4 regions of the Nocardia sp. NPDC059229 genome follow, and region 3 is predicted to be linked to each of the others. Evidence: riboswitches for the same ligand, from Rfam matches in the RefSeq annotation. Region 3 holds a riboswitch; each other region holds the start of a gene.
The links. Region 3 has a riboswitch for magnesium ahead of ACFXHE_RS13175 (NRAMP family divalent metal transporter). Riboswitches for the same ligand answer to the same signal wherever they lie in the genome.

Region 1: linked by a shared signal. The riboswitch ahead of ACFXHE_RS08835 (MgtC/SapB family protein) and the one ahead of ACFXHE_RS13175 (NRAMP family divalent metal transporter) in region 3 are both predicted to bind magnesium.
Region 2: linked by a shared signal. The riboswitch ahead of ACFXHE_RS02670 (hypothetical protein) and the one ahead of ACFXHE_RS13175 (NRAMP family divalent metal transporter) in region 3 are both predicted to bind magnesium.
Region 4: linked by a shared signal. The riboswitch ahead of ACFXHE_RS16525 (hypothetical protein) and the one ahead of ACFXHE_RS13175 (NRAMP family divalent metal transporter) in region 3 are both predicted to bind magnesium.

Annotation. Positions count from the first base shown of each region.
Region 1 is NZ_JBHZAK010000002.1:539,868-545,634, reverse strand. Features, by position in the region: gene ACFXHE_RS08850 (SDR family NAD(P)-dependent oxidoreductase) at 766-1,530, shown strand; gene ACFXHE_RS08845 (nitrate/sulfonate/bicarbonate ABC transporter ATP-binding protein) at 1,466-2,851, opposite strand; gene ACFXHE_RS08840 (hypothetical protein) at 2,865-3,110, opposite strand; gene ACFXHE_RS08835 (MgtC/SapB family protein) at 3,107-3,820, opposite strand; M-box (ykoK) riboswitch at 4,022-4,197, opposite strand; gene ACFXHE_RS08830 (MFS transporter) at 4,270-5,490, opposite strand; gene ACFXHE_RS08825 (ArsR/SmtB family transcription factor) at 5,578-5,767, shown strand, end outside.
Region 2 is NZ_JBHZAK010000001.1:561,062-566,828, forward strand. Features, by position in the region: gene ACFXHE_RS02665 (magnesium transporter MgtE N-terminal domain-containing protein) at 1-1,057, opposite strand, end outside; M-box (ykoK) riboswitch at 1,161-1,339, shown strand; gene ACFXHE_RS02670 (hypothetical protein) at 1,620-2,033, shown strand; gene ACFXHE_RS02675 (DUF3558 domain-containing protein) at 2,131-2,643, opposite strand; gene ACFXHE_RS02680 (DUF3558 family protein) at 2,643-3,167, opposite strand; gene ACFXHE_RS02685 (DNA polymerase domain-containing protein) at 3,428-4,390, opposite strand; gene ACFXHE_RS02690 (VWA-like domain-containing protein) at 4,453-5,682, opposite strand; gene ACFXHE_RS02695 (AAA family ATPase) at 5,679-5,767, opposite strand, start outside.
Region 3 is NZ_JBHZAK010000004.1:403,826-409,592, forward strand. Features, by position in the region: gene ACFXHE_RS13160 (PucR family transcriptional regulator) at 1-317, opposite strand, end outside; gene ACFXHE_RS13165 (xanthine dehydrogenase family protein molybdopterin-binding subunit) at 346-1,425, shown strand; gene ACFXHE_RS13170 (DUF6636 domain-containing protein) at 1,410-1,835, opposite strand; M-box (ykoK) riboswitch at 2,023-2,201, shown strand; gene ACFXHE_RS13175 (NRAMP family divalent metal transporter) at 2,543-4,315, shown strand; gene ACFXHE_RS13180 (hypothetical protein) at 4,490-4,765, opposite strand; gene ACFXHE_RS13185 (LysR family transcriptional regulator) at 5,015-5,767, opposite strand, start outside.
Region 4 is NZ_JBHZAK010000006.1:226,319-232,085, reverse strand. Features, by position in the region: gene ACFXHE_RS16530 (ABC transporter permease) at 24-1,781, opposite strand; gene ACFXHE_RS16525 (hypothetical protein) at 1,818-2,603, opposite strand; M-box (ykoK) riboswitch at 2,959-3,143, opposite strand; gene ACFXHE_RS16520 (MFS transporter) at 3,223-4,461, opposite strand; gene ACFXHE_RS16515 (BTAD domain-containing putative transcriptional regulator) at 4,546-5,767, opposite strand, start outside.

The sequences.
Region 1 (5,767 bases), on a different contig from region 3:
CGTCGGTCTCGAGGACCTCGAAAACCGAGGTCCCACCGACTCACCAGCAGCACACGACTGGTGCGGGTGAGTCGGGGTCGCGGTAGAACTCGCCGAAAGAACAACGGATATCGCATTGGTCCTGGTCGTTCGGCATGTCCTCGAGCGAATCCCCCGATGTATCACCAACTCCCGAAGAGCTGACGTTGCCGCGTACACGGCATACGTTACAGGTTCGACCTGCGGAAACGCATTGCCGCCGAGGGTGTCTCGCGAACGAAGGTATCCGGACAACCCGCCTGCTGCCCCTCGCATCGGATGCGACCTTCCAGCATCCGATGCTGAGCGCAACGGAGGGCTGCTAATACAGCCCTGATCAGGTCATATATCCAACTGACACGAAAATATGGTGACCACCAGAGGTGACCAGACCGATCGCACGGGACTTCGTCTTGGCGGGCGCGTGGCGGATGAAGTCAGCTCGAAGCACTCGGCTACATCGGACCGCGGCGGGAGGTGATCCGTTTGTATCTGGCGGAAAAGTAGGTGTTCTTCGATCGAGCGGCCGACAGGGCCGCGACCCCGGCATACAAGGGCTACGCGAACTACCAGGAGCGGACCACCCGCGAGATCCCGGTCGTCATCTGTGAGCTGAGGGACTGAGAACGGTCACCACCGGCGGCGCTGTCGCCGCGCCGGCGGGAGCCGTGCTCGGCAAGGTGGTGGTGGCACACCCACGATAACTGCGCACTGTTTACCCATTGCGCGGCCCGGCAGGCTGAAGCCATGACACACAACGGGTTCCGGTTCCAGGACAAGGTCGCGCTCATCACCGGCGGTAGCAGCGGGATGGGGCTGGCCGCCGCGCGGCGGCTCGTCGCGGAGGGGGCGTGGGTGGTCGTGACCGGGCGTGACAAGGACCGGCTGGACACCGCGGTGGCCGAGCTGGGGGAGCGGGCGGTCGGGGTGGCCGGGGACGCCACCGAGCCCGAGGATCTCGCGGCGCTGGCGCGGGTGGTGTCCGAGCGGTTCGGGCGGCTGGATGTGGTGTTCGTGAATGCGGGAATCGGTGCGTTCCAACCTGTTTCGGCGGTCACCGGCGACGAATTCGATCGGGTGGTGGGGATCAACTTCAAGGCCGCGTTCTTCACCGTGCAGCACATGCTGCCGCTGCTGATCGACGGGGGTGCGATCGTCCTCAACGCCTCCTTCGCCCCGTATCGGGGCGCGCCCGGCGCCGCACTGTATTCGGCGACGAAGGCGGCGGTGCAGAATCTGACGCGGACGCTGGCGGCGGAGTTGGCGCCCCGCGGGATTCGGGTGAACTCGGTCAGCCCCGGCTACATCGACACCCCCGCCTACCGCGCCGAGGCCTCCGCCGACGCGCAGGCCACCGCGGGGGCGCGGGTGGCGCTCGGGCGGGTCGGCGACAGCGACGAGGTGGCCGCCGCCGTCGCGTTCCTGGCCTCCGCGGACGCCTCCTACATCACCGGTCAGGACCTGCTCGTCGACGGTGGCCTGACCACGGTGATCCCGTCGGCGATGGTGTGACTCGGGACGCGCGCAGATCGGCGGCGGGATCGGCGGTGATGCGGCCGGAATCGGTGTCGTAGTCGTACAACTCGGCGTAGCGGCCCCAGTCGATGGCCAGCTCCAACTGGCGGCGGGCGTCGTCGTCGGAGAAGCCGCGCCGCAGCAGGTCGAGAATGAAATCGGCGCGCACCGTCTGATCGCTGCTGCCCACCAGCGCCGAGCAGATGGTGCGCACCAGCGGGGCCCGCCGGCGGGCCTGCGCGGCGAAAATCGCCTTGCTGGACTGGATGTCGGCATTGGTGAAGTTCGCCCCGACATTGGTCAGCATCACGTCACCGGACTCCACCAGCAGCAGACCCAGCAGCGCCGCCGCGTCGACCAGCGGCATCAGGTCGTCGAGCTCGAAATTCAGCTCGTCGGCCACCACCGGCAGGTCGGCGCGGCCGTCGCTGCCGTACACCAGCTCCAGCAGACCCGCGATCCCGCCGACCGAGGCATCCGGCAGCGGCACCGCGAACGGCGTCAACGTATCCGCCGGGGCCGCAGCGACTTCGGTGTCACGGCCGGTGAGCAGACCGTAGATCTGATCGACCAGCGTCTCGAACCCCGGCGTGCGGCGGCTGCGCGGGCGCGGCTGCTCCACCGTGATCTCGGCGATGATCCGCCCCGGATTCGACCCCAGCACCACCACTCGATCCGCCAGCTGCACCGCCTCCTCGATGTTGTGGGTCACGATGCACACACACTTGGTCGGAAAGTCCTCGGTGGACCACAGATTCACCAGTTCGGTGCGCAGATTCTCCGCGGTCAGCACATCCAGCGCCGAGAACGGCTCGTCCATCAGCAGCAGATCCGGCTCCAGCACCAGCGCTCGCGCGAACCCGACCCGCTGCCGCATACCACCCGACAGCTCCTTGGGATAGGCGGTCTCGAACCCGTCCAGGCCGATCCGGTCGATCGCGTCCAGCGCCCGCTGCCGCCGCTGCGCCGGAGCCACCCCGCGCGCCGCCAGCCCCAGCTCCACATTGTCCTGCACCGTCAGCCACGGCATCAGCGCGAAGGACTGGAACACCAGCGCCGCACCCGGATTCGCGCCCCGCAACGGCTGCTCTCGGTACCGGACCTGCCCGCCGGTCGGGGCCAGCAGCCCCGCGATCAACCGCAGCAGCGTCGATTTCCCGGACCCCGCCCGGCCCAGCAACGCGACGATCTCGCCCTGGCACAACTGCAGATTCACCTGATCGAGCACGTTGAGCCGCTCCCCGGACGCCCCGGTGAAGGACATGTCGATATCGGTCAGATCCATCAGAACCTGGCCGGTGGCAACGGTATCGGTCATGACATCCTCCACGTCACAGGGAGTAGCGGCGCTGCGCCAGCGCGTACAGCCGCCGCCAGAACAGGCGATTGATCCCGACGACGAACGCGCTCATGGCCAGCACGCCGACCAGGATGCGCGGCCAGTCGCCGTCGCGGGTGGCGTCGGCGATGTAGGCGCCCAGACCCGTCACCGCGGCGAACACCGCCGCATCCGCCCACCGCGACCGCGGCCGATCCAGCACCCCGCGCGACGGATACGACCGCAGCGCGGCGTTCACTCCTCGGCCTCCGCCCGCAGCGGCACCGTGCGCCACCCGACACTGGTCACCGACGGCTCCAGGCTCAACCGGCTCACCGCGGCCTCCATCTGCCGGTCGTCGCGGCGGTCACCGGTCAACTCCGCCCGCACCTGCACCCGGCCCGGGGAGGTGTCGTGGCTCGAGATCGACACCAGCCGGAAATCGGTGCGCGTCAGCGACTGCACCAGCAGCGCCCGCACATGCGCCTCGTGCGCGTCGTCGGTGTCGGCGTGGAAGCCGTACAACGCCTCCTGCGCCTCGACCTCGTCGACACCGGGGCGATCCACCGTGCGCGCCACCGTGCGCAGCGCGGTATTGACCACCACCACCGCCACCGTGCCCGCCACCGCGGTCGAATACATGCCCGCACCCGCGAGCGCACCCACCGCCGCCGCACACCACAGCGTCGCGGCGGTGTTCAGGCCGCGGATATTGAACCCGTCGCGCAGGATCACACCCGCGCCCAGGAAGCCGATACCCGAAACGATCTGCGCCGCAACACGAGTCGGATCCGCCGAGGCGCCGTTGAAGCCGTGCGCGGACAGCAGCACGAACAAGGTCGCCCCGGCGGCGACCAGCGAATTCGTGCGCAGTCCGGCCATCCGGGCCCGGAACTGACGCTCGAACCCGATCACCGCGCCCAACCCGACACCCGTGCCGAGCCGCAGCAGCATTTCCCACATGGTCATCTCGATCTCCCAGCGGAGGACGGCGCACTCCGGACTCGGACGCTACCGGGGTACGGGTAGCGGCCAGGAGAGTGCAGGAGTGACGCCGAGTGAACGATTGGCTAACGGAACTCGATCCGGTCCATCGGGCACGACCACCACCTCCTCGACGCCACACGTACGCATGCCAGGGGAGTGGGACCGGCGCGACATCGCCGGTACGGGTACCACCCCTCGTAAGACCTTCAGCACTCCACGGCGTAAACCCGCCACGGGTGGCGGGAGCCGGTCGGGGCATCCCCTTAGCTCGGGGAAACCTGTCCTGATCCGGGGCGTCTCTCGACGTTCGGGATCGCCGGCCTGTATCCGTGAAGGAGCCTCAGCTAACGACGGCACCTTGCGACCAAAAGTAAACACCCGCCCGCCGCGATCGGCAACCCGACGTGAGCGCCGTCGCATTCGCGCTCCCGCTAGCGTCGCGCCTCGACCGCGACCCGCGCCACCAGCCGCACCACACACAGCACCGCCACCACCGCCGCGAAGATCTGCACCGCAGCCAGCAAACCGGTCGCGCCCGCCAGCAGGCCGACACCGATGACCGGGCCGCCGCTGCCGCAATAGGCCATCACGAAATAGGTCGACAGCACATCGGCGTGCCGATCGGCCGGCGCGGCCGCATTGATCGCGGTCAATCCCGACAGGAACGCCAGGCCGTGACCGGCCCCGGCCAGCACCGTTGCGAACAACAGCAACGGCAGCGAGGAGACCGCGCCCGCGACCGCCAGCAGTACCAGACCCACCGCCAGCAGCGGGAATCCCGTGAAGTCCAGGGCCCGTTCGGGTTTGCCGTAACCCACCAGCTGCGCCACCGCCCACGCCGCGGGCAGCAGCGCGGCCGCCGCGCCACCGACCACCAGATTCGCACTGCCCGACAGGGTCGCGGCATAGGTCGGGATCAGCGTGAGGAAGACGCCGACCACCGCGAAACCCAGGAACGCGCCCGTGCCCGCGGCCGCGAAGACCGCACCCATCCCGGCCGGGATACTCGGCCGCCGTGGCCGCCACGGGGTGACCGCCGCGGTCTCGGGCAGCGCCGCCACCGCCACCGCGGCCGGGACCAGCAGCGCCAGCTCCATCACGAACGGCGTCACGTACGGAGCCGGAAGATATTGCGCCAGAACAGCTCCCAGTACCGGGCCCAGGCCCATGCCGCCCGCCGAGGCCGCCGCCGACACCAGGGCCGCGCGGCGGCGGTCACGGTGCGGCTCCAGCTCGGTCAGCGCGGCGGTGAGCGCGCCCGAGGCCGCACCGACCGCCAGCCCCTGCAGGATGCGGGCCGCGAACAACCACACCACATCGGTGGCCAGCGCGAAACCCAGCGTGCCCAGCGCCGCCAGGGCCAGCGCGGGCAGCAGAATCCGGCGCCGCCCCAGTGCATCCGAGGCCGGACCGGCGATCAGCAGCGCGGGAATCAGCACCCCCATGTAGACCGCGAACACCAGCGTCATCACCAGCGGTGAGAACCCGAACCGATGCGCGTAGCCGTGATACAGCGGTGTGGCCACATTCGTGCCGGTCAACAGGATCAGCAGTGTGTAGGCGGTGCCCCAGAACCGCGCACCGCTCCCGGGCGGTGAATCCTGCGGTGCGGCAACGTCCTCGGGGGCTGTGGTGGATTGCTCGACGGTCATGGCGTCCTCCCGGCACAGACATGTTCGATAATTCCGAACATAACAGGATGTTCGGATTTTGTGAACATGTGGACTAGCCTGGACGCCATGGCAAGCCGAACCGCGACCGAACTGGTTCACCCCGCCCGCGACGAACTGCGGTTCACCACCGTGCTGGCCGCCCTCGCCGACCCCGTCCGGCTCACCATCGTCACCCGCCTGGCCGCCGCCGAGAACGGCGAACTGGCCTGCACCACCTTCGACCTGCCGATCAGCAAATCCACCCAGAGCGGGCACT
Region 2 (5,767 bases), on a different contig from region 3:
GCAGCAGCGCGATCACCGAGACCACGCCCACCAGCCGGCCGGAGTCGAGTACGTGCACCTTCAGCAGGGCCTCCGGCTGCACTGCGTGCGCGGCGGAGACCACCGAAAGCGCCTGTGCCGCCGTAGCGTCCAGCGGACACGAGACGAAGTCGACGTTCATCAGCCCACCGGCGCTGTCGGGATTGAACCCCATCAGCGTGACGACCTTGACGCGCTGCCCGGGCGGCATCAGATCGAGCACACGCCGGCGGCGCGATTGCTTGAGCTCGATGACGGAGTCGGCCGCGTCGTCGGCGCGCATGCGCCCGAGCAGCGCTGCGACTTCCGCATCGGACATGTCGTTGAGCAGGCGGCTGGACTTGTCGGAGTCGAGCTCCTCGAAGACATCCGCCTCCAGTTCAGGGTCGTCGTGCACTTGATCCAGGATCTCGTCCTGCTCGTGCTTGTCCGCGTCCTCCAGCAGGTCGGCGATCTCAGCGGGCTTGAGCCCGCGCAACCGGCTGCTGAGCCGCAGGGTCAGCGACTGCTCGTGGCCGATCAGCGGCTCGAACGCCTTCCAATCCCGGGAGGCGTGACCGCCGCCGGACTTGATCAGCCCGAAAAGGCGCGCTGGGCGGCGAGTGTCCAGTCGCGCCAGCACCCAGCCCGAACCGGAGTCGTCGGGCACACCGACCCGATCGAGCTCGACATCGTAGGCGCGCACCAGCTCCACCGCCTCCACATCGATCAGCCGGTGACCCAGGATGTCCGCGCGCAGCAGCACCTCACCCGCACGCCGCTCGAAGGACCGCAGGTCGACCTTGTTGACCGAGAGGACGATGCGATCGGCTTCGAACAGCCGGATACGTTCGGCGGAGACGAACACATCGCGCCCACCCATCCCGACGACCACGCCCATCACCGGCGGATAGGCGTCGCCACCCGGCAGGCGCACGATGAGGTCGTCCACCCGGCCGATGGTCTCCCCCGACGCGGCGATCACCGGCGCCTTCAGCAACTGCGACAGATGCACCGTCGCAACCGATTCCGGCTTCGACGATACTGTGGGTTCGGTCATATGCGCTCCTGACTCGGCGACCCGGAATTCCGGCGGCCACGGGCGAACATTGCATGTCCGAATTGACGAATCAATCCTCTACTGCCAGACTTTGCGGCGTCAATCAGCACCTCGCTAGGCGAGGCTCCTGTACGAACACAGGCCACTGATCCGACGACGTCGAGAGACGCCCAGGGTTAGGACAGGTTTCCCCGGATTAAGGGGTCACCCGAAGTGGCTTCCCAAGGCCTTTCATTGGGGATACGTCGTGCAGTGCCGAAGCTCTGACGAGAGGGGTGCTCGCCCTCCGGCCTGCTGGCGTGGCGACTCCTCGTGTGCACCCTGGTCAGCGCCCTCGTGCGCTCCGGCCGCAAGGAGGTGAGGACGACCCATGACCCCCGGCGATAGTCCGTATCCGAGTGATCGGTTCCACTCACCCGTTTGCGGGTGAAAACACGCCACACGACTCTGACCTTTCACCACACCACGCACGATGCGTATCCCCATTACGCGGCCGTGTAATACGTGCTGGCCTTTTCACCCTCATTCGAAATCATCCACCCAGAATTTCGGAGGTTCGCCAATGAGGAAAATCACCGCGTACACCCTGGCCGCCGTCCCCGCCCCGGGCCTGCCCGCGCCGGGGCTGAAGACCGTCGCGAGCCAGGCTGACCAGGATGCCGCGTTCTCCGCAGCGGTCAACCAGTTCGGTCTGGCCACCTCGGTGGGCACCCTGATCGGCACCCTCATCGGCGGCGCGGCCGGTTGCGCCATTGGCGCCGCGGGCGGCGCCATCGCCGGCGTCACGGTCATGTCGGTGCCGACCGGCATCGCGGGCTGCCTCACGGGCGCCGCCATCGGCATTCCGCTGGGTGCGGCGGCCGGTCTGGTGCTGACCGGCGTACCCGCCGCCATCGCGGTCGGCATCGGCCTTGCCCAGCGCCTGTCCGCGCCCGACTCCACCCCGGCTCCCGCCGACGCGGCGCCTGCCGTCTAGCGGGCGGGTCCGATTGCATCGGTGAAACACGTTGCGGCGGTGAGTGTCTCGACCATCGCCGCCGCTGTCTTCTTGTCCGGCAGCAGGTTCGGGACGGTCACACACCGTCTACCGAGAGGGTGGCCTGCATGAGAGTCATGGCCCCCGCGCACGGGTCCGGTTGCGCCGCGTGGTCGCGGTTCTGGACCCACCAGGTGACAGTGCCGGTGTCGGAAGTGGTCACGGCGCAGGTGCTCGGATCCTTCGGGTCACGCCAGTACATGCCGCCGAAGTGCTTGATCACCAAACGCTCGACCTGATAACCGAATTGGTCAGCGATCTGGACCTCACGGCTCAAGGTGTCGTTCTCCAGCCAGGCGTAGGTGATGTCGACCGCACCGCCGTTCGGACTGGTGGCGGTCCAGTTGCAGATGGTGGGGGCGCTCTGCTGCTCGATGCCCGAGACGTGCAGGTTGCTCGCGATCTTCTGATCCTCCAGCGGGCCGCAGCCGGCCAGCAGGTTCGGGGCGTCGGCGGCGCGCACGGGTGATTCCTTCGGGCCCTGCGAGCACCCCGAGAGTGCGGCGATCAGTAAGGCCGCCAAGGCGATTCGTGTTCGAGCCCTACGCATTACCCCTGCCCAGCCTTCGTCAGAGTGGACGCCGCCAGCTGTTCCAGTCCCTTGCAGGGCTCCTTGGCGGTCTCGGTGATCGCGGCCCGCTCGGACCAATCGATGAAATCGCTGTCCCCGAACGGAAGTGCCACCTCGCACGACTGCGGCCCCTGCCATTCGATGCCGGATTGCCCGGCCACCTGAACGTCGGACGGGCGCGCGTCGGTGATCCGGGTCCGGCGGTCCGCGAGCGGACTGCCCCGGAACCAGTGGAATACCACCGCGTAGTCACCGCCCGCGGGCCGCTGCCACGCGCATCCCAGCGGATTCACCGCCACTCGCTGCAGCCCATTGAGCCCGGTCGCCTGGCCGACATCGGCATCGGCCACCCCGCCGCACAGTCCGATGGTGTTCGGTGCCGGCATCACCGCCGCCTTGGATGTGGTCGTCGCCGGGGCCGCCTGCTGATTCGACGAGCCGCCGCAGCCCGCGATCGCCGCCCCGATCAGGGCGATCCCCGCCACCGCGCCCACCGCTCTCATCACGCCGACCAGCGTAGGCGAACCGCCCGAATCATGCGATCGGCGACACCGCGGACACATTGTGCGCCGAGAGACGCCCAGGGTTAGGACAGATTTCTCCGGATCAAGGGGTAATCCTGCGCCGACGCTCGTAACTCTTTCCGGTATTCGGCGACACCCCCGGCGCTCGCCTATTTCCGCGTGCCCTTTCTCGAATACATGCGGATTCATCCAGTACGACGCCGACGAGCACCTGCTGACCCGGGACGCGGCGGCCCGAGTCAGTTCTCCCGGCGGGCGCGGGCGCGGCGCTTGCCCTCGTGCATGGCCTGCACCCGCGCCACCGGGATGGTGTGCCCCTCGGCGATGAGATCGGCTGGGAGAGACTGGGGTTCGGGCATGGCCTCGGCCCAGGGATCGCGGTCGCCGAGCATCTTGGCCGCCGTGCGAATCGTGAAGTCGTGCGGGTCGACGTCGGGCAGGTCCGCCCAGGCGACCGGGAACGAGACGGTCGCGCCCGGGCGGATCCGCGGGCTGTAGACCGACACCACCGTCGCGCCGCCGGCGCGGGTCGAATCGAGAAAGACCTTGCCGCCCCGGTCTTCTCGAATGAACGCCGTGGTGGCGAGCTGCGGATCGAGACGTTCGGCGCGCGCGGCGATCGCCCGGGTCGCCGCCGCGGCATCCTCGAGATCGACGCCCGGCACGACCGGGACGAAGATGTGCACGCCCTTGGAGCCACTGGTTTTCACCGCGCCCGCCAGCCCGTCCGCCGCCAGCGCTTCCCGAATGAGCTGCGCGGCCCCGACCACCTGAGCGAAGGGCTGATCCGGCGCCGGGTCGATATCCAGCACGAGATGCGTTGGGCTGCCGGAATAGTCGGCGAGACCCTCCGCGTACAGCAGTGTCACGTGGTACTCCACCGCGCGCTGATTCCCGAACCACAGCAACGTCCGCACGTCATCGCACAGCGCGTAGGACACCTCCCGTTTCGAACTGCCCGCCCACAGCGTCACCCGCCGCACCCACTCCGGTGTGTACTTGGGCAGATTCTTCTGCATGAACGGCTCCTGCCCCGGCCGCACCCGCACCACCGACAGCGGCCGCTCCCGCAACGACGGCACCATCCGCTCCCCGATCGCCTCCAGATAGTCGATCAAATCGCCCTTGGTGGCCTCGGCCCCGTCGAACAAGGGACTGTCGAGACTGGAGAACTTCAGCCCGGCCCGCACGTCATCGCCCATCGGCCCACCATGCGCCACACCCGTACCGCCGTCAACCATCCCGGCCGTGGCAGTCCGCGCCGTCACCCGATATCGACGACCCTTGCCCAGGCGGGCGGGCGGTCCGGTACGTACTCCGGATCGTCTTCCCGCCAGACGGGGTCCCGGCGGAACAAGCCCACGACCGTGCGGCACGCGGGGCGGGCGGCCGGCCACGGCGTCTGACCGTCCGTCAGCACCACGACCACATCCGGACGAGGTTGCGCACGTAGCGCTTTGGCGAAGCCGGTGCGCAGATCCGTTCCCCCGCCGCCGATCAGCGGGATGCCCTCGGCACGGCACAGCGGATCCGCGATCCGGGCCGCGGCGTCGCACGACAGCACGGTGACCAGGTCACGGCGGCCGCCCACGGTCCGGGCGATGGCTGCCGTTTCGAGCAGCGCGCTGCCCAGTTCGGCGTCGCTGACCGACCCCGAGGTATCGATGATCACGGTGACGCGGGGTGGGGTGCGCCGCAGGCTCGGCAGGACGACGCCGGGCACTCCGGCCGAGCGCCGCGCGGGCCGCCCGTAGCTGTAGTCCGCGCCGGCGCCTGGGGCGGAAGCCGCCGAGCGGATCGCCGCTCCCAGCAGATCCCGCCACGGCTGCGGCGGGTGCACCGCCTCCTCCGCCCACCGGCGCCACCCCTCGGGTGCGTGCCCCGGACGGGCGATGATGCCCTGTGCCACGCGAAATCGGACGGCGTCGCGTTCCTGTTCGCTCAGTCCGTCCGCGCCGTCCGGCCCCAGTTCCCACTCCCGGTCGAGGCCGTCGGCGCCACTGCCGCAGTCCAGCCAGGCCAGGTCCGCGGTGCGCGGCCCGAGGCGGAACTGACGCAGATAGTCCTCCATGAGCTCACCGGAGCCCAACCCCAGCGTCGACGGCAGCACTGCCCCCTCGGGCTGGACCAGGCCGTCGCCGAACGCGTCGTCGTTGATCTCGGCATCCGCGGCGATATTCATCCGCAGTCGCTCCGCCGGGCCGGTCAGGTCGTGCTCCCGGGCGAATCGGTCACTGCGCCTGTGATGTTCGCGCAGCAGATGCGACACCTCGTGCACCAGGACCGAGGCCAGGTCCGCCACCGGCGTGTAGTTCACGAACGCCGGCGACACATAACACCGCCAGTACCGGTCCACACCCATCGTCGGCACCCGCGGCGACTCGACCAGGTGCAGGGCGAACAGCGCGGTCGCCAGATATGGCCGGGCCCGGGCGGCCAGCAGCCGGGCGGCGAAGAGCTTGTCGAAGTCGAGCCGCGCGGTGTCCGGTGTCATCGGCGCGCCTGCGCGGCGACCCGGGCCGCGGCGCGATCCGCGCCCTGCGACACCGACACCATGCCGGCCAGTCGTTCGATCGAGG
Region 3 (5,767 bases):
GCCGCGCGCAGGCGGTCGAGCAGATCGGGACGGTCGGGGATGAGGGCGAATGCCTGGTCGCCGTCGGTCGCGATCGGGGTCGGCGCATCGCTCAACTGGGCCACCAGTTCGCGCAGGGCGCCGGCGGCGGCCGCGGGATCGCGGTGCGCGACGGTCGCGCACAGCATCCGGTACGGGCCGGGCTCGGCAACACCGAGCGAATCCACCTCCGTCGCAACGGAACCCGTCTGGGGTGCGCTCATCCGGAGCACGAACTCCGTTGCGGCACGGTCGCGTTCGTCCCGCTCCGCCAGCGTCCGGTCGCGGTACCGGCGCATCCGCGTCGACTACCGGGTGCTGCCGTCGGTGCACATCAAGGCGGGCACCCGCGCGGACGGCCGGTTATCGGCCCTGCAGGCGCGGGTGGTCTCCAATACCGGCGCATACGGAAACCACGGTCCGGCGGTGCTCTTCCACGCCGTCGGTGAGTCGATGGCGGTGTACCGCTGCCCCAGCAGGAAGGTCGACGGGTATTCGGTCTACACCAATACCGTTCCGGCCGGGGCCTTCCGGGGTTACGGGCTCGGGCAGGTGGTGTTCGCCATGGAGTCGGTGATGCACGAGCTGGCCCGCCGGGTCGACCTCGACCCGCTGGTGTTCCGCGAGCGCAATATGATCGGCCCCGGCGAGCCCATGGTCAACCCCGGCGGCCACGAGGAGGATCTGCACATCGCCAGTTACGGCCTGGACCAGTGCTTCGGCATCATCCGCCGGGCCCTGGCCGAACCGTTCCCGCCGGCCCCGGCGGGCTGGCTGACCGGCAGCGGCGCCGCCCTGTCCATGATCGCCACCGGACCACCCGGCGGACACTACGCCGACGCCCGGATCACATTGCTGCCCAATGGTTGCTACGACCTGGCCGTGGGCACCGCGGAATTCGGCAACGGCACCACGACCGTGCACCGGCAGATCGCGGCACAGGAGTTGGCCACCGTCCCCGACCGCGTCGCCATCCGCCAGTCCGATACCGATGTGGTCCGCCACGACACGGGCGCGTTCGGGTCCACCGGCACCGTGGTGGCAGGCAAGGCGGTGCTGTACGCGGCGCGCAAGCTCGCCGCCACCTTGTGTGCCACCGCCGCAACACATCTCGGCGTTGCCGCCGAGGACTGCGAGCTCGGCGCGGACTCGGTGCGCTGCGGCAATCGCCGCATCTCCCTGCAGGCGCTGCACACGTTGTCGGCCGAGTCCGGGGAATCCCTTGCCGCGGACGGACATTGGGGCGGCACGCCCCGCTCGGTCGCCTTCAATGCGCAGCTGTTCCAGGTGGCGGTCGATCCCGATACCGGCGAACTGCGCATCCTGCGCAGCGTGCACGCCGCCGACGCGAATTGGCCCTGCTCACGCACTATCGAAAGCCGTAGTGCCCGTCAGTGGATGGTGTAGGCCTGCCGGGAGAGGCGGAAGCTGTGGCCCGCCCCGGCGCATTCGACGTAGTCGGTCGTGCTCAGGCAGGTGAGGCCGCCGACGGTGATGTTCGTGCCGTAGTCGAGGACCGCCGCGGTGGATTCGACCAGACGGTCGCCGTGGCAGTGGAAGTCGACGACGCCGGTGCTCTCCAGGACCAGGCGGTCGCCGTACTGGAGGTGGCAGTTCTCCGGCCGGGGCGGGGTGGCGTAGTCGTGCTCGGAGATCTCGCAGGCCGCGGTGGTCGCGGAGACGATGCAGCCGATATTTCCCGACGGCGTGCGGAACCGCACGAAGTCGGGCGGTGCCGCCTGGGCGATCGCCGGGCCCAGCGTGGACACGGCGATCAGGGCGGCGGCCCCGGTCAGGGCACGGATCGGAAATTGCATGTCGACTCCCCGGTTCGGCAGGTTGACCGGTTGATCGTCGCCACCGCCGGATGCGATAACGGACCGGGTGACCATGAATGATTGCCACGGAGTGGCCGTGCCCGAACCGGGTTGGGGCACAATGGATTACGAGGAACCGACCGGCCCGGATTTGACAAGCGGAACGACCGGGCTCACCATTGCCCAGTCAGCACCTCGCTAGGCGAGGCTCCTGTACGAACACAGGCCACTGATCCGACGACGTCGAGAGACGCCCAGGGTTAGGACAGATCACCCCGGATTAAGGGGTGATCCGAAGTGGCTTCCCGGGCCGCGAGCCCCCGGATACGTCGTGCAGTGCCGAAGCTCTGACGAGAGGGGTGCAGGGTCCACGCCGTCGTGCGGGGCCCAGATCCCTCTTGCCGCGCGCGATGCGACACCCGATGTAGTGACGTCCACGTACGTCCCGGCGGCAAGGAGGTGAGGGACGAACAATGAGTTCCGGCGATAGTCCGTATCCGAGTACGGATTTCACTCTTCTGACGTCCCCGGCTTGCCGCATTCCGGTCACCGGCTGACCCGTTTCCCGCACAGGCGTGCCCGGCGTTCCACCGCCGGTCAGTAGCCCGCGCGTGCCCCGGGCCGGCCGATCCGTGCCCGAACTCGCTCGGCGGCCGGGCGTATTCCGCACGCCCGCACATCTGATGATCGAAAGCGAGGGACAGGCCATGGCCTTCTTCGCGAACGGCTCCAGCCGCCGCACCTCCACCGTCGCCGTGCCCGCCGCAGCCGGCCGGCCCGCCGCCGACGTCCACCCCACCGGCGCCGTCATGGACAGCGCGCACGTCGGCGACATCGTCGGCGCGCTCGGCTCCATCGGCCGGCACGACACCCTCGAAGGCCGTTCCCGCCGCCAGCGCTTCCGCATGCTGCTGGCCATCATCGGGCCCGGCCTGATCGTCATGGTCGGCGACAACGATGCCGGTGGCGTGGCCACCTACGCGCAGGCCGGACAGAACTACGGCATGGCGCTGGTCTGGACCCTGGTGCTGCTGATCCCGGTGCTCTACGTGAACCAGGAGATGGTGGTCCGTCTCGGCGCGGTCGCCGGAGTCGGCCACGCGCGCTTGATCTTCGACCGCTTCGGCAAGTTCTGGGGCGCGTTCAGCGTCGGCGATCTGTTCATCGTGAACGCGCTCACCATCGTCACCGAGTTCATCGGTGTCTCCATGGCGCTCAACTACTTCGGGCTGCCCAAGGGCATCGCCGTGCCGCTGGCCGCGGTCGCGCTGTTCGCCATGGTGGCCGGCGGTTCGTTCCGGCGCTGGGAGCGGTTCCTGTTCGGGCTGATCGCGCTGAACATCGTCATGTTCCCGCTGGCATTCCTGGTGCACCCCAAGGCATCTCAGGTCGCGCACGGATTCCTGCCGTCATTCCCGGGCGGGCTGAACTCGACGCTGCTACTGCTCATCGTGTCCATCGTGGGCACCACGGTCGCGCCGTGGCAGCTGTTCTTCCAGCAGTCCAATATCGTCGACAAGCGCATCACTCCCCGCTGGATCCGCTACGAGCGCATCGACCTGTGGGTCGGCATCGTCGTGGTCATGGTCGGCGCGGTCGCCATCATGGCGGCGACCACTTTCGGCCTCGCGGGCACGGCCGCGGCCGGCAGCTTCACCGATGCCGGGGCCGTCGCCCACGCGCTGCACGACCACGTGGGCACCACCGCCGGCGCGCTCTTCGCAATCCTGCTGCTGGACGCCTCGCTCATCGGCGCCAACGCCGTCGGCCTGGCCACCACCTACGCCCTCGGCGACACCCTGGGCCGGCGGCACTCGCTGCACTGGAAGGTCTCCGAGGCGCCGGCCTTCTATATCGGATACGCGGCACTGCTCGGCGTCGCCGCCGCGGTGTCGTTCAGCCCCGATCACGTTCTGGGCCTGCTGACCCAGGGGGTGCAGGCGCTGGCCGGGGTGCTGCTGCCGTCGGCGACGGTGTTCCTGGTCCTGCTCTGCAATGACAAGGCCGTGCTCGGCCCGTGGGTGAACACGGTCAGGCAGAACATTGTCGCCGGGGTCATCGTCTGGTCGCTGGTGCTGCTGTCGCTCGCGCTGACCGCGGCCACCTTCTTCCCGGACCTGACCACCACGACCCTCGAAATCGGCTTCGGCGCCGGCGCGCTGGTCGGCGTCCTGGGCGGGGCGGGCATGCTCATCGCCTGGCAGCGCGGCCGGCGTCGCCGGGCCGAGCGGACCGCGGCCGAGCTCGGCGGACTGGATCCGGATCAGGTGGAGGAGCTGGACTCCACTCGCCTCACCAAGGCCGAGCGCAAGGCCATTCTGGAGGCGGACCGCGACACCTGGCGCACCCCCGCGCTCGACACCCTGGCGCGACCGGCGTTCTCCACGGCGCGCACGGTGGGCATGTTCGCCCTGCGCGGCTACCTGCTGCTCGCGGTGATCCTGGTGGGCGTCAAAATCTTCCAGTCGATCGGCGGCTGATCAACCACGGCGCGGCCGCAGTTCCTGCACATCGTCACCGATGCGCTTGGGCTGCGGCCGTTTTCGATGAAGCTCACGTTTTCGATGAAGCTCAGCAGTGTGCGGGATGAAATCGGACGGGATCACACAGGTTTGGACGAATCCGGTTCGGGGAATACCCGGGGTGCACGACCGTCAGAGATCGTCGAGATCGGGAATGGGGGGCAGCACCGGCTCTGGCCATTCCTCCAGGGTTGCCACCTGCAGGTGGATGAAGGCTGCGATGCGGTGCCTTGCCGAGGACGGGAGTCGCTCGATATCGGCCGGGCTCAGGACGTGTGCGCCGAAGGAGTGGGACTGTGGCGCTTCGGGGTCAGGCGATTCGGGAACAACCTCTAGCTTCGGCCGCGAAGCAGTGGCCGGAATGTCTGGCTCATCCGGGTCTGCGGCAGCGGCGGCGGTTCGCACCATGCCGTGACCATAACCCTTTGATAACGCCCACGGGGAGGCGTTGGCGCACTTGAGTCTTCAGGCTGCGAATTCAGCGAAGCCATTGTATTGGCGGGAGAAATGTGCAGGCAGCGTTGGCCCTTCGGAAATTCGGTGGGCCTGCGCCGGAACACTATGGTGATGGGCGTCACTCTGTCAACACTTCGGACAAAACTCCCCGGAATGGCGCGAAAACTCCCCTGGACTCCCTTGAAAACTCCCGCGGGCGATTCACAGTGGGCGGCACGCAATGGCATACAAATCACGCGCCGGACCGGTCGGCTTCTGTCCGATCGGCCATACCGCACGCAGCTGTCTTTCCAGATCCAGACCGGTCACCGTGGGCGACATCAGGATTCCCTCGGCCAGTTCGGTGGCCACCGCCAGGGAACTCAGCACGGCCGGCGCGATGCCGTCGGCGACGGCGGTCTTGATGGCAGTGGTCGAGGACAGCTCCAGCGCGACATTCGGCTCCCAGCCCGGCATTCCGGCGGTCATGGCGCGCTCGAAGGAGTTCCGGGTGCCCGATCCGGGTTCGCGATAGATGAGCGGACTGCGCGCCAGTTCGGCCGCGTCGATCTCGGCCCGGCGGGCCCAGGGGTGACCGGGCGCGACCACCACGACCAGCCGATCCCGGCCCACCACATGGCTTTCCAGTTCGGTCGGCAAGCGCGGGCTCTCCACGAACCCGATTCCGGCCCGGCCCTCGAGCACCGCCTTGGCGACCTCGGCCGAATTGCCCGATTCCAGGGCGATGGAGGTGTCCGGCATCCGGGCCCGCAGGCCCACCAGCCATTTCGGGAACAGGTACTCCGCGACGGTCTGGCTGGCCGCCACCCGCAGCCGCGAATCCCGCTGCGCGCGCAGGCTGTCGATCCCGGCGTCCAGCCGCACGGCCGCATCCACGACAGTGCGCGCCCATTCGGCGATGAGCGAGCCCGCCGCCGTCGGCCGCGAGCCGAGCGTCGTCCGCTCCAGCACCGG
Region 4 (5,767 bases), on a different contig from region 3:
GTGTCCTCCTTTCGAAAAGTGTTTCAGCTCAGCGAGAATCGCCGTTCGGCGGTGCGCTGCAGGCGTCGCCACAGCAGGCGGTTGATGGTCACCGTGACCACGCTCATCACCACGGTGCCGAGCAGCACCCTGGCGAAGACGTCGTCGGTGGTGGCATTGGTGATGTACGCGCCCAGGCCGTAGGCCTCCATATGCGTGTTCCCGGCCTCCACGACCTCGCCGACCAGCGTGGCGTTCCACGCGCCGCCGAACGCGGTGATCGCGCCGACCACGTAGCCGGGTGCGATCGCGGGCAGTATCAACGACTTCCAGCGCTGCCACCCGTGCACGCCGAGATCGTCCATGGCCTCGCGCAGGTCCGTCGGGATCTGCCCGGCCGCCGCGATCACGTTGAACAGCACGTACCACTGCGCACCCAGTGCCATCAGCGCGATGCCGCCGATATTCAGTGAGATGCCGGTGTAGGTGAGCGCCGCGATGACGAAGATGAACAAGAACTGGGCCGGGAAACTGGCCAGCACCTGCACCACCGGCTGAGCGAACCGGCAGATGCGCGGATTCATCCCGATCCACACGCCGACCGGCACCCACACGATGGTGGAGACCACCAGCAGCACTATCACGCGGCCGAGGCTGGCCAGCCCCATCAGCGAGGTCGGCCCGAATTCGGCCAGGCCCACGGTTCTGTCGAAGTAGGAGGCGAGTGCCCAGGTGCCCCAGGCGAGCGCGGCGAAGAGCAGTCCGAAGAAGAGCACATCGCCGATGCGGCTGCCCGCGCGCTCGTCGTAGGCGGAACGGGTGCTGCGCCCGAAGACCCGCATGAGGCGATCGACCCGCTCACCGACCGGCCGTAGCACCCGAGCCAGCCGGCCCGGCACCGTGCTGTGCCGCAGCAGGTCGAGCACCAGACTCCGTGGGGCCTGCGCACTTTCGGTGTGCTCCACCCGGAATCGCTCCGACCACGCCGTGAGCGGCCGCCAGAACACCACGTTCACCAAGACGATGGTGAGCACCATGACCAGCGCACCCACTATGAGATTGCCGACCTCGGCCTCGGAGGTGGCCGCCGCGATGAAGCTACCCATGCCGGGCAGCGCCTCGTCCCGGCCGGATACCGTGATGACCTCCGAGGCCGCGAGCATGAACCACGCGCCGCCGAAGCTCATCATGCCGTTCCAGATCATCGGCACCATGGCCGTCGGCACCTCCAGCTGCCACAGCCGCTGCCAGCGGGTGAGCCGCATCATGCGGGCCGCATCATCCAGCTCCCGGGGCATATTGCGCAACGCCTGGTAGTAGGCGAAGGTCATGTTCCAGGCCTGCGCGGTGAAGATGGCGAAGATGCACGCCGCCTCCGCGCCCAGGTACGAGCCGTGGAACAGGCCCACGAACGCGGTGACCGTGATCGAGACCAGGGCCAGCACCGGCACCGACTGCAGCACGTCGAGCGCCGGGATGAGCACCTTCTCGGCCCGTCGCGAGCGCGCCGCCCACTGGCCGACGATCAGCGTGAAGAGGATGGACGCCGCCAGGCCGATGAACATGCGCAGCGTGGTGCGGGCCGCGTAATAAGGCAGGTTCGCGGGATCGGTTGATACGGCCTCGGTTCCGGTATCCGGCGTCCAGGGCACCGACATGTCCCGAAACAGCCTCAGCACCAGCAGGATCAGCAGCACGCCCGCGCCGATGATCAGGTAGTCCACCGCTCGGAGCCGGCCGCGTGCCCGCGGCACCTCGGGAGTCGTCTTGGGGCGGTCCGGAATTGCCAATTCGAGAGTCATTGCTGTTCACCTCGCTCCGAGCGGCTTCGTCGCAACTCAGTTGGTCGATTCGGCGGCGACCGCGGGCGGTGCGGTCATGACGTTGTAGGCGTGCACGGCCGAGGCCAGCACCGCCGGTGCGCCGATGAGCAGGTTGAAAACCACGACGCCTATTCCGGCCCCGGCCACCGCGCCCTCGAGACAGCCGGTGACGGCGCCGGGAATCGCCAACGTGCCCAACGTCAATGCGCCGACCGCGAGACCCTGACCCGCGCCCAGCAGGACGCAGCCCAGCGGCGCTCCGATGACGGCACCCAGCAGCGTGCCCACCGCCAGGGCCACGGTGAGCTCGTTGTTGACATTCTGGAAGACGGTATTCATCCGATCCTCGAAGCTGTCGGGATCGGCAATCTGCTGTGCCGCAGGGTCTTCGGCTTGCGTCTGCGCGGCGGCGTGCAGCTCCGCGGCGATGCGTCGTTCCTCGGTGCTGACCGGTCGTGCCCGATCCGGGCGCGGGGTGAGGGTGGCGCTGTCGCCGTCGATGCGGGCGTCGATCGGGTACGTCGTGTCCTGCTTCGTGATGGTCAGCGGGATCGCCCCCACCACCACGCCCTGCGGGTCGAGGATCTGCAGCTGGTCGGTGGTGGTTCGGAGCGTGCCGAGGTCGGTGCGCAGCACCACCGATCGGTCCACGATCCGGGCGTCGCCGGACACGGCCTGAGCTGTCACAGCGTCGGCGAGCCGGACGTCCGGTCCGGGTGCCGCGGCCGAAGCGGCGGCAGGGGCGACCAGTCCGGCGGTGGTCATCGCCGCGGTGGCGAATGCGAGCAGGCGAATTCTCATCGGGATGTTTCCCCTCGGGATACCGCTGCCCGCATCGGTTTCCGGGCAGCGTCGAATACCGTCGGGCACGGTGGTGCCGACGGGTCGGATATATATGCGAATCTCCGAATTCATTCGTAAAATGTGCATGCGAATAGTCCGGTGCCGCGCGGGCGGCATCGTGATATCGGAGAATTACGTGCGTCGAAATATCGACGCGGTGTTGGTGTGCTGGCTAGCGGCCCGGACCGAGGCGGAGGGGCCGACCCGGAGATCCCGGGTCATCATCGGGTGCCATCGTGCTACCCGACCTCCTCACTGGTAGAACGCGATTCGTCAACGCACGGGGGAGGTCGCCCGGAACTCTCGGGGCGGACGCACACCCCTCTCGTCAGAGTTTTGGCACTGCACGACGTGTTCCGAATCGCAGTGTTCCGAATCGGAAAGCCACTTTGGATTACCCCTTGATCCGGAGAAATCTGTCCTAACCTTGGGCGTCTCTCGACGTCGTCAGATCAGTGGCCTGTGTTCGTGCAGGAGCCTCGCCTATCGAGGTGCAACAGGGAACCTAGTTAAAGACTCGTTAAAAGTCAAAACCGCGCCGGATTCGGCGGTCCGGTGGCTCCGACGATCACCATTCTCATTCTTCGACTGTGGCCGACGTCGCTGACAGGGCACCGGCACGCCGCGTCAGCTGCCGCCCGCCGATCATGACCGCGGCGATGGCGGTCACGCCGAGCAGCGCGCCCGTGACGAGGACGCCGGTCACCGATGTGAAGCTGACGATCACGCCGCCGGTGAGCGCACCGAGGGCGACGGCCAGGTTGTACATGGCGGTATTGAGGGCGGTCGCGGCCTCGGGATGGTCGGGGGCGGCCTGCAGGATCCAGGTCTGCACGCCGACCGGAATCGCACCGAATGCCGTGCCCCACACCAGCAGTGCTGCGATGCCGCTGACCGGTGTGGTCGCGATGAGCGGGAAGAGTGCGAGTGTCATCGCCAGCAGGGCGGCAGCGGCGACCAGGGCGCGCCGCGGGTCGCGGCCGGCGGCGGCGCCGCCCGCGAACGTTCCGGCCACGCCCGCCAAGCCGAAGGCCAGCTGCGCTGGCCCGATTGCCCCGGCGCCCAGACCGGAGATGTCCTGCAGCATGGGCCGGACGAAGGTGAATGCCGCCCAATGCCCACCCACCAGAAGGAAGGTGGCGATGACGCCGGCGCGGACGGCCGGTGTGCGCAACTGCCGCGCCAGGGCGCGGGGGCGGACCACCTCGGTGGCGGGCAGGGGCGGCAGCAGCAGCCGCAGCGCGAGGGCGACCACCGCGCCGAATCCGGCCAGTGCGGCGAAGGCGACGCGCCAGCCGCTCAGATTGCCGATCAGCGTCGCGGCCGGCACGCCCAGCACGTTGGCCGCTGTCGCACCGCCGAACGCGAGCGATATCGCTCGTGGAATGTGGTGCGCGTGAACCAGTCTGACCGCGCACGAGGCGGCCAGCGCCCAGAAGCCGCCGATGGCGATGCCGGCGACGGCACGTGCGGCGAGCAGGATCGCGAAGTCCGGTGCCAGCGCCGAGACCGCTGTCGCGGCCAGCATGAGCCCGATCAGCCCGAGCAGGACCGTACGCCGGTCCGATCTTCCGATCGCGACGGGCAGGGTGGTCGCGGCCGCCGCGGCCATGAGTCCGGGCAATGTGATCGTCAGTGCGACCGCACCGGGAGAGACGTCGAAGGTGTGACCGATGGGGGTGAGCAGGCCGACCGGCATGGCCTCTACGGTGACCATCGCGAAGGTGGCGGTGGATACCGCCGCGACGGCGAGCCAATTGCGGATCGGGGTTCCGGCGCCGGCGGATTCGTGGGTGGAAGCGATGGGGGCTGCCATTACTTCCACCTGCTCGTGTCGGATGAGGAGGTGGTGTTCGCCATGCTCGCAACACTTCCGGGCGGCGCTGATGCGACGCTGGTGTCAGCTGACAGCGCGCTGGTACAGGGCCTGCTCGAATAGGACGCTGACCTGGTCGCAGGGGGTGCGCCGGCCTTCGTTCAGGGCGGACAGGAATCGTTGCTGTCCCAGGGCTTTCCGGGCGAGGGCGTACGCCTGGCGTACGTCGGGACCGGGATTGCCGTTCGTGATGCGGCCGGTCACTTGGTCGATGGCTCCCAGCAGGCGCGCGGCCGGCTCGGGTGCGCCGATGGCGAGGGCGGCCAGCGCACAGCCGACGGCGACGACGGGGAGCAGTCGTGGTGCGGCGGTGGCGGCGAGGTCGCGGGCGATCTCGAGTTGCCTTGTCGCAATGCCGATTCGGCCCGTTCCGACCAGTGCGATCGCATAGTGTGTGCGCCCCAGGATTTCGTCGGTGGCCAATGCTGCGGCCGGACTGCGGTCGGCACCGCGCAGCGGACCGTCGTCGCCGAACAATCGACCGTACAGCTCGATCGCCGTGCCCGGTTCGCCTTGCCGCAGCGCCAGATCGGCCTCGGCGACGCGCAGCCACTGCGCCGTTCCCTCGGGCACCTGGGCATCCACCCACCTCCGGGCGGACGCGAGGTAGGCGGCGCCACCGTCCACGTCGTTCTCCCGCAGATGCAACTGTGCGGCGCGGCGCAGCACACCCACGACCTCCTCGGCCCCCAGGCCCGGGGTCAGCAGTTCGGCGGCCCGGGCGATGAGGGGAGCACCCGCGGCGAGCCCCGCGGATTCGATCCTGTGGTGGGCCAGGTGCAGCAGCGCCCGGCTCACCCCGCGCGGCTCGCCCAGACTCTCCAGCATGCTGATGGCCGCCTCGAGGTCGGCTACGCAGCGCTCGAACGACTCTGTGTCACCGCCGATTTCGTCCAGTGCGCGCAGCACCAGCGCATTGCCGCGCAACCAGGTGTCGTCGGCGGTGAGGCACTGGTTCAACAGCTCGCCGGCACCACGGTGCCGGTCGCGAAGTGCCAGCAGCAGCACGAAGATCGGATGCGGCGGCCGCGACTCGCCCATGGCGGTCCGCACCAGTTCATCGAATTCGCCTGAGCGATCGGGTATTTGGCCCCACCACAACGGCTCGTGGTACGCGGGCAGCTGGTGGGCGTAGCGGACGGCGAGAAAATCCGCGGCTCGGCCCGGCGGCGGACCCGCACCGAACAGCGCCAGCACCCGCGGTTGCCAGGCCAGGGCCTCGCCACGGAGCCCGCACAGCAGCCAA